DNA from 2 places in the Priestia flexa genome. Region 2 is predicted to be linked to the other one. Evidence: a T-box and tRNA genes for the amino acid it is inferred to sense, from the RefSeq annotation. Region 2 holds a T-box; the other holds one or more tRNA genes.
The links. The T-box of region 2 lies ahead of serS (serine--tRNA ligase). A T-box ahead of a tRNA ligase gene usually reads a tRNA of that ligase, here a tRNA-Ser.
Positions count from the first base shown of each region.

Region 1: it encodes a tRNA-Ser, which carries the amino acid that the T-box ahead of serS (serine--tRNA ligase) is inferred to sense. The anticodon was not compared.

Region 1 covers NZ_CP090431.1:3,364,342-3,370,474, reverse strand. Annotated here, with positions in the region: rRNA gene LZP85_RS17360 (16S ribosomal RNA) at 1-309, shown strand, start outside; rRNA gene LZP85_RS17355 (23S ribosomal RNA) at 654-3,588, shown strand; rRNA gene rrf (5S ribosomal RNA) at 3,694-3,809, shown strand; tRNA gene LZP85_RS17345 (tRNA-Val) at 3,822-3,897, shown strand; tRNA gene LZP85_RS17340 (tRNA-Thr) at 3,908-3,983, shown strand; tRNA gene LZP85_RS17335 (tRNA-Lys) at 3,989-4,064, shown strand; tRNA gene LZP85_RS17330 (tRNA-Leu) at 4,081-4,166, shown strand; tRNA gene LZP85_RS17325 (tRNA-Gly) at 4,183-4,257, shown strand; tRNA gene LZP85_RS17320 (tRNA-Leu) at 4,270-4,358, shown strand; tRNA gene LZP85_RS17315 (tRNA-Arg) at 4,368-4,444, shown strand; tRNA gene LZP85_RS17310 (tRNA-Pro) at 4,449-4,525, shown strand; tRNA gene LZP85_RS17305 (tRNA-Ala) at 4,531-4,606, shown strand; tRNA gene LZP85_RS17300 (tRNA-Met) at 4,630-4,706, shown strand; tRNA gene LZP85_RS17295 (tRNA-Ser) at 4,719-4,811, shown strand; tRNA gene LZP85_RS17290 (tRNA-Met) at 4,832-4,908, shown strand; tRNA gene LZP85_RS17285 (tRNA-Asp) at 4,913-4,988, shown strand; tRNA gene LZP85_RS17280 (tRNA-Phe) at 4,998-5,073, shown strand; tRNA gene LZP85_RS17275 (tRNA-His) at 5,082-5,157, shown strand; tRNA gene LZP85_RS17270 (tRNA-Gly) at 5,167-5,240, shown strand; tRNA gene LZP85_RS17265 (tRNA-Ile) at 5,245-5,321, shown strand; tRNA gene LZP85_RS17260 (tRNA-Asn) at 5,330-5,404, shown strand; tRNA gene LZP85_RS17255 (tRNA-Ser) at 5,412-5,502, shown strand; tRNA gene LZP85_RS17250 (tRNA-Glu) at 5,518-5,589, shown strand; gene glgB (1,4-alpha-glucan branching enzyme) at 5,789-6,133, shown strand, end outside.
Region 2 covers NZ_CP090431.1:3,759,410-3,765,542, reverse strand. Annotated here, with positions in the region: gene LZP85_RS19340 (deoxynucleoside kinase) at 1-511, shown strand, start outside; tRNA gene LZP85_RS19335 (tRNA-Ser) at 627-719, opposite strand; gene serS (serine--tRNA ligase) at 819-2,096, opposite strand; T-box leader at 2,151-2,368, opposite strand; gene pdxT (pyridoxal 5'-phosphate synthase glutaminase subunit PdxT) at 2,430-3,017, opposite strand; gene pdxS (pyridoxal 5'-phosphate synthase lyase subunit PdxS) at 3,039-3,926, opposite strand; gene LZP85_RS19315 (serine hydrolase) at 4,129-5,478, opposite strand; gene guaB (IMP dehydrogenase) at 5,617-6,133, opposite strand, start outside.

The DNA.
Region 1 (6,133 bases), 400 kb from region 2:
TACAATGGATGGTACAAAGGGCTGCAAGACCGCGAGGTCAAGCCAATCCCATAAAACCATTCTCAGTTCGGATTGTAGGCTGCAACTCGCCTACATGAAGCTGGAATCGCTAGTAATCGCGGATCAGCATGCCGCGGTGAATACGTTCCCGGGCCTTGTACACACCGCCCGTCACACCACGAGAGTTTGTAACACCCGAAGTCGGTGGGGTAACCTTTATGGAGCCAGCCGCCTAAGGTGGGACAGATGATTGGGGTGAAGTCGTAACAAGGTAGCCGTATCGGAAGGTGCGGCTGGATCACCTCCTTTCTAAGGATTTTTACATGAAAAGCGAAGGCGATTGTTTAGTCATGAAAAGCGTTGGATCTTTTGACAGGGAAACCGTTATTTGGTTTCGTTGACAAAAGTGAAACGATTGAATGACTAGGAGCCGTAGCTAGACAAGACGTACGTTTTGAAGCTTTGTTCAGTTTTGAGAGTTCAATCTCTCATTTAATAGAAAGTACATCACTTTCTTCTTATCTAATAAGAAGAATTTTGAGTGCGATTGTTCTTTGAAAACTAGATAACAGTAATAGCTGAGGAAAAGTGAAACTTTTCTTTAATCAAACCAATAAATAACGCAACGCAAGTTGCACCATTTATTCGCTAATGGTTAAGTTAGAAAGGGCGCACGGTGAATGCCTTGGCACTAGGAGCCGATGAAGGACGGGACTAACACCGATATGCTTCGGGGAGCTGTAAGTAAGCTTTGATCCGGAGATTTCCGAATGGGGAAACCCACTGTTCGTAATGGAGCAGTATCTTTATCTGAATACATAGGATATTGAAGGCAGACCCGGGGAACTGAAACATCTAAGTACCCGGAGGAAGAGAAAGCAAATGCGATTTCCTGAGTAGCGGCGAGCGAAACGGAATTAGCCCAAACCAAGAGGCTTGCCTCTTGGGGTTGTAGGACACTCTATACGGAGTTACAAAGGAACGAGGTAAATGAAGAGGTCTGGAAAGGCCCGTCAAAGAAGGTAACAACCCTGTAGTTGAAACTTCGTTCCCTCTTGAGTGGATCCTGAGTACGGCGGAACACGTGAAATTCCGTCGGAAGCTGGGAGGACCATCTCCCAAGGCTAAATACTCCCTAGTGACCGATAGTGAACCAGTACCGTGAGGGAAAGGTGAAAAGCACCCCGGAAGGGGAGTGAAAGAGAACCTGAAACCGTGTGCCTACAAGTAGTCAGAGCCCGTTAATGGGTGATGGCGTGCCTTTTGTAGAATGAACCGGCGAGTTACGATCCCATGCAAGGTTAAGTTGAAGAGACGGAGCCGTAGCGAAAGCGAGTCTGAATAGGGCGTTTAGTATGTGGTTGTAGACCCGAAACCAGGTGATCTACCCATGTCCAGGGTGAAGTTCAGGTAACACTGAATGGAGGCCCGAACCCACGCACGTTGAAAAGTGCGGGGATGAGGTGTGGGTAGCGGAGAAATTCCAATCGAACCTGGAGATAGCTGGTTCTCTCCGAAATAGCTTTAGGGCTAGCCTCACGTTGTGAGAGTCTTGGAGGTAGAGCACTGATTGGACTAGGGGCCCCCAACGGGTTACCGAATTCAGTCAAACTCCGAATGCCAAAGACTTATCCGTGGGAGTCAGACTGCGAGTGATAAGATCCGTAGTCAAAAGGGAAACAGCCCAGACCACCAGCTAAGGTCCCCAAGTATACGTTAAGTGGAAAAGGATGTGGAGTTGCTTAGACAACCAGGATGTTGGCTTAGAAGCAGCCACCATTTAAAGAGTGCGTAATAGCTCACTGGTCGAGTGACTCTGCGCCGAAAATGTACCGGGGCTAAACGTATCACCGAAGCTGTGGATTGACATCTTAGATGTCAGTGGTAGGAGAGCGTTCTAAGTGCTGCGAAGCTAGACCGTAAGGACTGGTGGAGCGCTTAGAAGTGAGAATGCCGGTATGAGTAGCGAAAGACAAGTGAGAATCTTGTCCACCGAATGCCTAAGGTTTCCTGAGGAAGGCTCGTCCGCTCAGGGTTAGTCGGGACCTAAGCCGAGGCTGAAAAGCGTAGGCGATGGCCAACAGGTTGATATTCCTGTACCACCTCCCCGCCGTTTGAGTAATGGGGGGACGCAGGAGGATAGAGTAAGCGCGCTGCTGGATATGCGCGTTCAAGCAGTTAGGCTGATGAGTAGGCAAATCCGCTCATCATAAGGCTGAGCTGTGATGACGAGGGAAATATAGTACCGAAGTTCTTGATTCCACACTGCCAAGAAAAGCCTCTAGCGAGGCGGGAGGTGCCCGTACCGCAAACCGACACAGGTAGGCGAGGAGAGAATCCTAAGGTGATCGAGAGAACTCTCGTTAAGGAACTCGGCAAAATGACCCCGTAACTTCGGGAGAAGGGGTGCTCTGGTAGGGTGTATAGCCCGAGAGAGCCGCAGTGAATAGGCCCAGGCGACTGTTTAGCAAAAACACAGGTCTCTGCGAAGCCGCAAGGCGAAGTATAGGGGCTGACGCCTGCCCGGTGCTGGAAGGTTAAGAGGAGGGGTTATCCTTTGGGAGAAGCTCTGAATCGAAGCCCCAGTAAACGGCGGCCGTAACTATAACGGTCCTAAGGTAGCGAAATTCCTTGTCGGGTAAGTTCCGACCCGCACGAAAGGCGTAACGATCTGGGCACTGTCTCAACGAGAGACTCGGTGAAATTATAGTACCTGTGAAGATGCAGGTTACCCGCGACAGGACGGAAAGACCCCGTGGAGCTTTACTGTAGCCTGATATTGAATTTTGGTACAGCTTGTACAGGATAGGTAGGAGCCTGAGAAGCCGGAGCGCTAGCTTCGGTGGAGGCGTCGGTGGGATACTACCCTGGTTGTATTGAAATTCTAACCCACAGCCCTGATCGGGCTGGGAGACAGTGTCAGGTGGGCAGTTTGACTGGGGCGGTCGCCTCCTAAAGAGTAACGGAGGCGCCCAAAGGTTCCCTCAGAATGGTTGGAAATCATTCGTAGAGTGTAAAGGCACAAGGGAGCTTGACTGCGAGACCTACAAGTCGAGCAGGGACGAAAGTCGGGCTTAGTGATCCGGTGGTTCCGCATGGAAGGGCCATCGCTCAACGGATAAAAGCTACCCCGGGGATAACAGGCTTATCTCCCCCAAGAGTCCACATCGACGGGGAGGTTTGGCACCTCGATGTCGGCTCATCGCATCCTGGGGCTGTAGTCGGTCCCAAGGGTTGGGCTGTTCGCCCATTAAAGCGGTACGCGAGCTGGGTTCAGAACGTCGTGAGACAGTTCGGTCCCTATCCGTCGTGGGCGTAGGAAATTTGAGAGGAGCTGTCCTTAGTACGAGAGGACCGGGATGGACACACCGCTGGTGTACCAGTTGTCTTGCCAAAGGCATCGCTGGGTAGCTATGTGTGGACGGGATAAGTGCTGAAAGCATCTAAGCATGAAGCCCCCCTCAAGATGAGATTTCCCATAGCGCAAGCTAGTAAGATCCCTGAAAGATGATCAGGTTGATAGGTCAGAGGTGGAAGCACGGCGACGTGTGTAGCTGACTGATACTAATCGATCGAGGACTTAACCAAAATGATAGTACACGAAGTACTCAGCGAAATGTTATCTAGTTTTGAGAGAATAAAAACTTAAAAAGAGTCTTGATTTCTTTCAAAAATGTTGTATAATGTAATATGTCTGGTGGCGATAGCAGAGAGGTCACACCCGTTCCCATGCCGAACACGGAAGTTAAGTTCTCTAGCGCCGATGGTAGTTGGGACTTTGTCCCTGTGAGAGTAGGACGTTGCCAGGCTGTTATATCAATGGAGGATTAGCTCAGCTGGGAGAGCACCTGCCTTACAAGCAGGGGGTCGGCGGTTCGATCCCGTCATCCTCCACCATGAATATGTTGCCGGTGTAGCTCAACTGGTAGAGCAACTGACTTGTAATCAGTAGGTTGGGGGTTCAAGTCCTCTTGCCGGCACCACTTTCGAGCCATTAGCTCAGTTGGTAGAGCATCTGACTTTTAATCAGAGGGTCGAAGGTTCGAGTCCTTCATGGCTCACCATTTTAAATACACACATGCGGGTGTGGCGGAATTGGCAGACGCGCTAGACTTAGGATCTAGTGTCTTTACGACGTGGGGGTTCAAGTCCCTTCACCCGCACCATTTAATTTCATAATGCGCGGAAGTAGTTCAGTGGTAGAACACCACCTTGCCAAGGTGGGGGTCGCGAGTTCGAACCTCGTCTTCCGCTCCACAAATAAGTCCTGCCGGGGTGGTGGAATTGGCAGACACACAGGACTTAAAATCCTGCGGTAGGTGACTACCGTGCCGGTTCAAGTCCGGCCCTCGGCACCATTTTAATAAGCGCCCGTAGCTCAATTGGATAGAGCGTTTGACTACGGATCAAAAGGTTAGGGGTTCGACTCCTCTCGGGCGCGCCATAAACGGGAAGTAGCTCAGCTTGGTAGAGCACTTGGTTTGGGACCAAGGGGTCGCAGGTTCGAATCCTGTCTTCCCGACCATTTCTGGGGCCTTAGCTCAGCTGGGAGAGCGCCTGCCTTGCACGCAGGAGGTCAGCGGTTCGATCCCGCTAGGCTCCACCAATTTAATACATTTATGATAATATGGCGGTGTAGCTCAGCTGGCTAGAGCGTACGGTTCATACCCGTGAGGTCGGGGGTTCGATCCCCTCCGCCGCTACCATATATAATATACGGAGGAATACCCAAGTCCGGCTGAAGGGATCGGTCTTGAAAACCGACAGGGGTGTTAAAGCCCGCGGGGGTTCGAATCCCTCTTCCTCCGCCATTATATTATTATCAAATTATCGCGGGGTGGAGCAGTCTGGTAGCTCGTCGGGCTCATAACCCGAAGGTCGCAGGTTCAAATCCTGTCCCCGCAACCAAAGTGGTCCCGTGGTGTAGCGGTTAACATGCCTGCCTGTCACGCAGGAGATCGCGGGTTCGATTCCCGTCGGGACCGCCATTATAAAAAGGCTCGGTAGCTCAGTTGGTAGAGCAAAGGACTGAAAATCCTTGTGTCGGCGGTTCGATTCCGTCCCGAGCCACCATCTATATGGCGATTGTGGCGAAGTGGTTAACGCATCGGATTGTGGTTCCGACATTCGTGGGTTCGATTCCCATCAGTCGCCCCATATAATTAAGCGGGTGTAGTTTAATGGTAAAACCTCAGCCTTCCAAGCTGATGTCGTGAGTTCGATTCTCATCACCCGCTCCATAATGGGCCTATAGCTCAGCTGGTTAGAGCGCACGCCTGATAAGCGTGAGGTCGGTGGTTCGAGTCCACTTAGGCCCACCATTTATTATTCCACAGTAGCTCAGTGGTAGAGCAATCGGCTGTTAACCGATCGGTCGTAGGTTCGAGTCCTACCTGTGGAGCCATTATATTGGGGAAGTACTCAAGAGGCTGAAGAGGCGCCCCTGCTAAGGGTGTAGGTCGCGTAAGCGGCGCGAGGGTTCAAATCCCTCCTTCTCCGCCAGTCGATTTTAATAATGGCCCGTTGGTCAAGTGGTTAAGACACCGCCCTTTCACGGCGGTAACACGGGTTCGAATCCCGTACGGGTCATATCTAAAAAGGTTTGCATTTATGCAAACCTTTTTTATTTATTTGAAAACCGTCTAATAAATAGATGGTTTTTTTATTTTCATAAAAATATTCAGAAAAGAAGGAAAAAACAGCTGCTTTATGGAATGTAAATTAGATAATAGAAATGATAGAAGAAAGGTTTATTTACTAGGTTAATTGTTATCAAGGAGGGGTATTTTTGAATTCGACTGTTCAACCTACTGATTTTGACATCCATCTTTATCACGAAGGAAATTTATTTCATAGTTATAAGCTTTTTGGGGCACATAAGTTAACAATAAACAGCACAGAGGGAGTACGTTTTTCTGTCTGGGCTCCTAATGCTTCTGCAGTAAGTATTGTGGGTGATTTTAATGAATGGAACGGTTTGAATCATCGGCTAGAGCGATTAAATTCTGAAGGGATATGGACAATATTCATTCCGTATCTTGAAGAGAATATGATTTATAAATATGAAATTACAACTCGTGATGGAACAAAACTACTAAAAGCTGATCCTTATGCTTTTCATAGTGAAGTAAGA
Region 2 (6,133 bases):
TGACTTTGAAAGATGGAGCTTTCATCTTCAGGTTTACTTCCTAGCGGAGAGATTTAAAGAACAGAAAAGAATTTTTGAATACGGTGGAGGCTTTATACAAGACCGTTCAATTTACGAAGATACTGGTATTTTCGCTAAAATGCATTTCGAAAAAGGAACAATGTCCAAGGTGGATTACGAAACGTATACAAGCTTGTTTGATGCAATGGTTATGACTCCCTACTTCCCACACCCTGATTTATTAATTTATTTGGAAGGTAGTTTTGAAGATATCGTTGATCGTATCCAAGAACGTGGAAGACCTATGGAACAACAAACGCCCTTAGATTATTGGAGAGAAATGCACAAACGCTATGAGGATTGGATTAATAACTTTACAGCTTGTCCTATTTTACGATTAGATATTAATGATTACGATATCTTAAAGGACCCGACATCCGTTGAACCGATTGTTGAAAAAATCTCTAAGTTTTTACATCACAACGAAAAATTAAAAAGAAGACATTCATAATTCATTCCCATTTTTCTTCGTGAAAAATGGGAATGAAAAAACGCCACTTCTAAAAGTGACGTTTTACAATCTCCAATTTATCGCGCAATGTTTAAATAACATTTAAAGTCAAATATGGCGGAGGAAGAGGGATTCGAACCCCCGCGGGCTGTAACACCCCTGTCGGTTTTCAAGACCGATCCCTTCAGCCGGACTTGGGTATTCCTCCGTTTCGACATTTATAAATTTATCACATATACAAATAAGAGTCAAGCTGTTTTCTAAAAAAAAAATGATTCACAACAAAAAAGTTGTGAATCATTTCAATTTAACCGTTAATAACCTCTTTGTTCCCCATGTAAGGACGTAATACTTTTGGAATAACAACTGAACCATCTTCCTGTTGATAGTTCTCTAAAATTGCAGCCACTGTACGCCCAATCGCTAATCCAGATCCATTTAATGTGTGTACGTATTCTGGTTTCCCTTTTGCCTCGCGGCGGAAGCGAATATTAGCTCTTCGCGCTTGGAAACTTTCAAAGTTTGAACAAGAAGAAATTTCACGATATGACTCATAGCTTGGAATCCACACTTCAATATCGTATTTTTTAGCTGCTGTAAATCCTAAGTCTCCAGTACACATGCTTAAAACACGGTATGGCAGTTCTAACAACTGTAATACTTTTTCAGCATGTCCTGTCAGATTTTCAAGCTCAGCGTAAGAATCTTCTGGTTTTACAAAACGAACTAGCTCTACTTTGTTAAATTGATGCTGACGAATTAGTCCACGTGTATCTCTACCAGCTGAACCTGCTTCTGATCTAAAACATGCGCTGTATGCTGTATAAGCTAATGGTAATTGGTCTCCATTAATGATTTCATCACGGTGTAGATTAGTTACGGGAACTTCAGCCGTTGGGATTAAGAAATAGTCTTCCTCTTTAATTTTAAAAGCATCTTCTTCAAACTTAGGAAGCTGCCCTGTTCCTGTCATGCTTGTACGATTAACCATATATGGAGGAAGAATTTCTTCATATCCATGCTCATCCATGTGTAAGTCCATCATAAAGTTGATTAAGGCACGTTCCAAACGAGCTCCTAGGCCTTTATAAAACACGAAACGGCTTCCCGTTACCTTTGCTGCACGTTCAAAGTCTAAAATATTTAAATCTGTTCCTAGATCCCAGTGTGGCTTCGGCTCAAAATTAAATTGACGAACCTCTCCCCATTTTCTAATTTCTACATTTTCATCTTCCGTTTCACCAACTGGAACACTCTCATGTGGAATATTAGGGATTGAAAGTAATAGTTGTTCTAATTCTGTTTCTACAGTACGAAGACGCTCATCTAACTCTTTAATTTTGTCTCCTACTTGACGCATTTCTAAAATCATACTATTTGCATCTTGCTTTTCACGTTTTAATTGAGCAATTTGTTGAGACACTTCATTACGCTTACTCTTTAATTCCTCAGTTTGAACTAATAGCTGTCTGCGCTCTACATCTAACTCTTCAAAGCGCCCAAGATCTGATAAATCTTCTCCGCGGAACTTTAATTTTTCTTTTACTTCTTCAAGATTAGCTCGTAAAACCTTTACGTCTAACATCTATTTACCTCCTTATTTGTATAAAATGGGCAAAATAAAAACTCCCATCCCTATAAAAGGGACGAGAGTTTAGCCCGCGTTGCCACCCTAGTTGAAGGCTCATAAATAAACCTTCCTCTTCAGTCAGATAACGGAATGAACCGAAGCTATCTACTTACTATTTCAATAGCTTGCTCCAGGATGGATTCGTAAAGGCTAAACATCGATTTTCACCAACCATCGACTCTCTAAAGTTTAACTTCTTTACTACTATTTCCTATCAACGCTTTATACTTTTCAACATTGTAATTAATAATCATAATGTACTACAAGTCTATACAAGTTGCAATTGGTTTATACAGGTTTTTTCAGAGACTCTTTCACCATGTCGATAAAATACTCTGTCATACGATGGTCATCCGTTAACTCTGGATGAAACGAACACCCTAAAAATTGTCCCTGTTTTGCAGCTACGATACGATCACCATGAATAGATAGGACTTCCACGTTCTCACCGACTTCTACAATATGAGGCGCACGAATAAATACTCCAATAAAATCATCTGCAACTTCTTTTATATTTAATTTCGCCTCAAAGCTCTCACGTTGGCGACCAAAAGAATTTCGAGCCACCTTAATATTCATAACACCTAAATGAGGCTCATCATAGTCTACAATTTCGCCTGCTAGTAAGATTAGACCAGCACAAGTCCCAAAGATTGGTTTGCCACTTTTAGCAAATTGGCGCAGTGAATCCATAAAGTCATATTTATCAATCAGACGTCTCATTGCCGTACTTTCTCCACCTGGTAAAATGAGCCCGTCCACTTCTTCTAGCTGTTCTACTTTTTTAATAATAATCGCTTCAGCCCCTGTTGCTTCCACTGAATGCGCATGCTCTCTAAATGCACCTTGTAGTCCTAAAACTCCAACCTTCACCATGCTGTTAAAACTCCCTTACTGTTACCAGCCACGCTCTTGCATGCGATTTTCTGGTAATAATGTTGAGATTTCAATACCTTTCATTGCATTTCCTAATCCTTTAGAAAGCTTTGCAATTAACTCATAATCTTCATAATGCGTTGTTGCTTCTACGATTGAACGAGCAAATTTTTCTGGATTATCAGACTTAAAGATACCAGAACCTACAAACACTCCATCTGCTCCTAATTGCATCATTAATGCCGCATCTGCTGGTGTTGCAACGCCACCTGCAGCAAAGTTAACCACTGGAAGGCGACCTTCACGCTTGATTTGTAATAATAGCTCATAAGGTGCACCTAGTAGCTTTGCTTCCGTCATTAACTCAGCTTCGTCCATACCCACTACTTTACGTACTTGTGCGTTCACTTGACGCATATGACGTACAGCTTCTACAATGTTCCCTGTACCTGGTTCACCTTTTGTACGAAGCATAGCAGCGCCTTCTGCAATACGACGTGCAGCTTCGCCTAAATCGCGGCAACCACAAACAAATGGTACTGTAAACGTATTTTTATTTAAATGAAATTCTTCATCTGCTGGTGTTAATACTTCACTTTCATCAATATAGTCTACGCCCATTGCTTCTAAAACACGCGCTTCTACAATGTGACCGATACGTGCTTTAGCCATTACCGGAATTGAAACAGCATTCATAACTTCTTCGACAATTGTCGGATCTGCCATGCGAGATACGCCACCTGCAGCACGAATGTCTGCTGGTACACGTTCTAATGCCATAACTGCAACTGCTCCTGCTGCTTCTGCAATCTTTGCTTGTTCAGCATTAACAACGTCCATAATAACGCCGCCTTTTTGCATTTCCGCCATTCCGCGTTTTACTCTGTCAGTACCTGTAATGTTACTCATGTTTGTCTTCCCCCAGTATAGTTGTATTACACATAATCAATAAATTATGTATACAAAATTCAAAACTTATTGTCTATTTTACCTTATTTTCTGAAAAAATCCTATTAAAATTGTGTAGTTTGAAAAACTTGTCTAAAAAAAGAAGATACTAAATGCAACAAAAACCTTGCTTTAGTATCTCCTTTTATAAATGGTTTATGAATTAAAACCAATTCTTAATATTAGCGGCTGCATCAGACCATACACCTACAAAGAAATCACCTATACTTCGTATTGCTAAAACAAACCAGTTAGCCTTTTCAATCGTAGTATCTGCAACGACAGGCACTTTATTTGTTCCGTTATTTACTGCATAACCTAAATCATCAAGATTCTTATTCTTGGCACTAACGTAACCTACAACCTGACCCTCTTTAATTGGTGCAACGATTCGATCTTTCTCATCTACAACTTTAGGATTAAAATCAAATTGAAGAGATATTTTACTTTCTTCACCTTTTTTTGTAAGAACATTCACTGGTTCTTTTGTTACAACTTTTAGCTCTTTATTTTTCCCTTTTACGACTGGAAGGGACTCATGCTTTTTAACAGCCTTGCCTTCTGGAGCTACTTGTTTTAGCTCATAATTATCAAATGCATAATCTAAAAGTTTTTTTGTTTCTGTAAAGCGCGCTCCTTCAAAAGACTTACCATTATTTTTGGCATTCATGACTACTGCAATATAACGAACACCATCTCGTTCAGCTGTTCCTGTAAAGCAATAGCCTGCAAAGTCTGTATGTCCTGTTTTCAAGCCATCTAAACCTTCATATCCGTATGTAGGGAAAGATGGAAGCATTTTATTCCAGTTATCCATCGTCGTTTCGCCTTGTTGACCTGGTCGGAAGATCTTTTCAGGTGTCTTAGCCGTTTCTAATACTTCTGGATAATCATGAAGAATATGAAAAGCTAATGCTGATACTGCGCGAGCTGATAGTAAATTTTCATCATCAGCTTTTGTACCTTTTGGATGTTGACCTTTTAACAATGAGTTAGAAAGACCTGTTGAGTTAACAAATTTAGCTTCACCTAAATTTAACTCTTCTGCCTTTTTATTCATCAATTTAATAAACTCGGCTTCAGATCCTGCTAAAGCCTCAGCTAGTGCAATACTCGCTCCATTTGCTGAGTAAATAGCCATTGCTTCATACAATTCTTTAATCGTATATTTCTCTGTTGTTAATAATGGAACATTTGACAATGAGTAATCTTGTGAGATATCTGCAGCATATTTGCTAACTCCTACTCGATCATCCCAAGAAAGCTTTTTTTCGTGAATAGCTTCTAAAATTAAATACTCAGTCATCATTTTTGTCATACTAGCAATACCTAGTACAGCACCTGAATTCTTTTCATACAAAATTTGGCCTGTATCTGCTTCAATCAAAATAGCGGCATCTGCTTCAACATTTGGAAATTGTGAAGCTGCAGACGCATTTGGAGTGATTAAAGAACTAGCCATTAAGAAAACAGCAACTAATGCAAAAAGCTGTTTTATCAATTTTTTCTTCACTACCAATACCCTCCAGACATAAATCACATAGAGGTTATTTTATCACACAAAAATTAAAAAAAATAGATAAAGAAGTACCGTTAAAACAATCTTTAGCATAAAAAAGCACCTCTCTAAATTAGAGAGGTGCTTTTTTACTTAGCTAAGTGAATAGTTTGGAGATTCTTTTGTAATTTGAACGTCATGTGGGTGACTTTCTCTTAGGCCAGCTCCTGTCATACGGATAAACTGTGCCTCTTCACGCAATGCTTGTAGGTTAGCTGAGCCGCAATATCCCATTCCAGCTCTTAATCCCCCAATTAGCTGATATAAAGTGTCAGCAACAGGCCCCTTATAAGGTAAGCGCCCTTCAATGCCTTCTGGAACAAACTTTTTATTATCTTCTTGGAAATAACGATCTTTACTTCCTTTTTCCATTGCTCCAACTGAGCCCATACCACGGTATACTTTAAAGCGTCTTCCTTGGAAGATTTCTGTTTCACCAGGGCTTTCAGTTGTACCGGCTAATAAGCTCCCTAGCATAACAGTGTGTCCACCAGCAGCTAGTGCTTTTACGATATCTCCAGAGTACTTAATTCCTCCGTCTGCAATTACTGGTACACCGTGTTTTCTTGCTTCAGTGGCGCAATCATATACAGCCGTAATTTGTGGAACA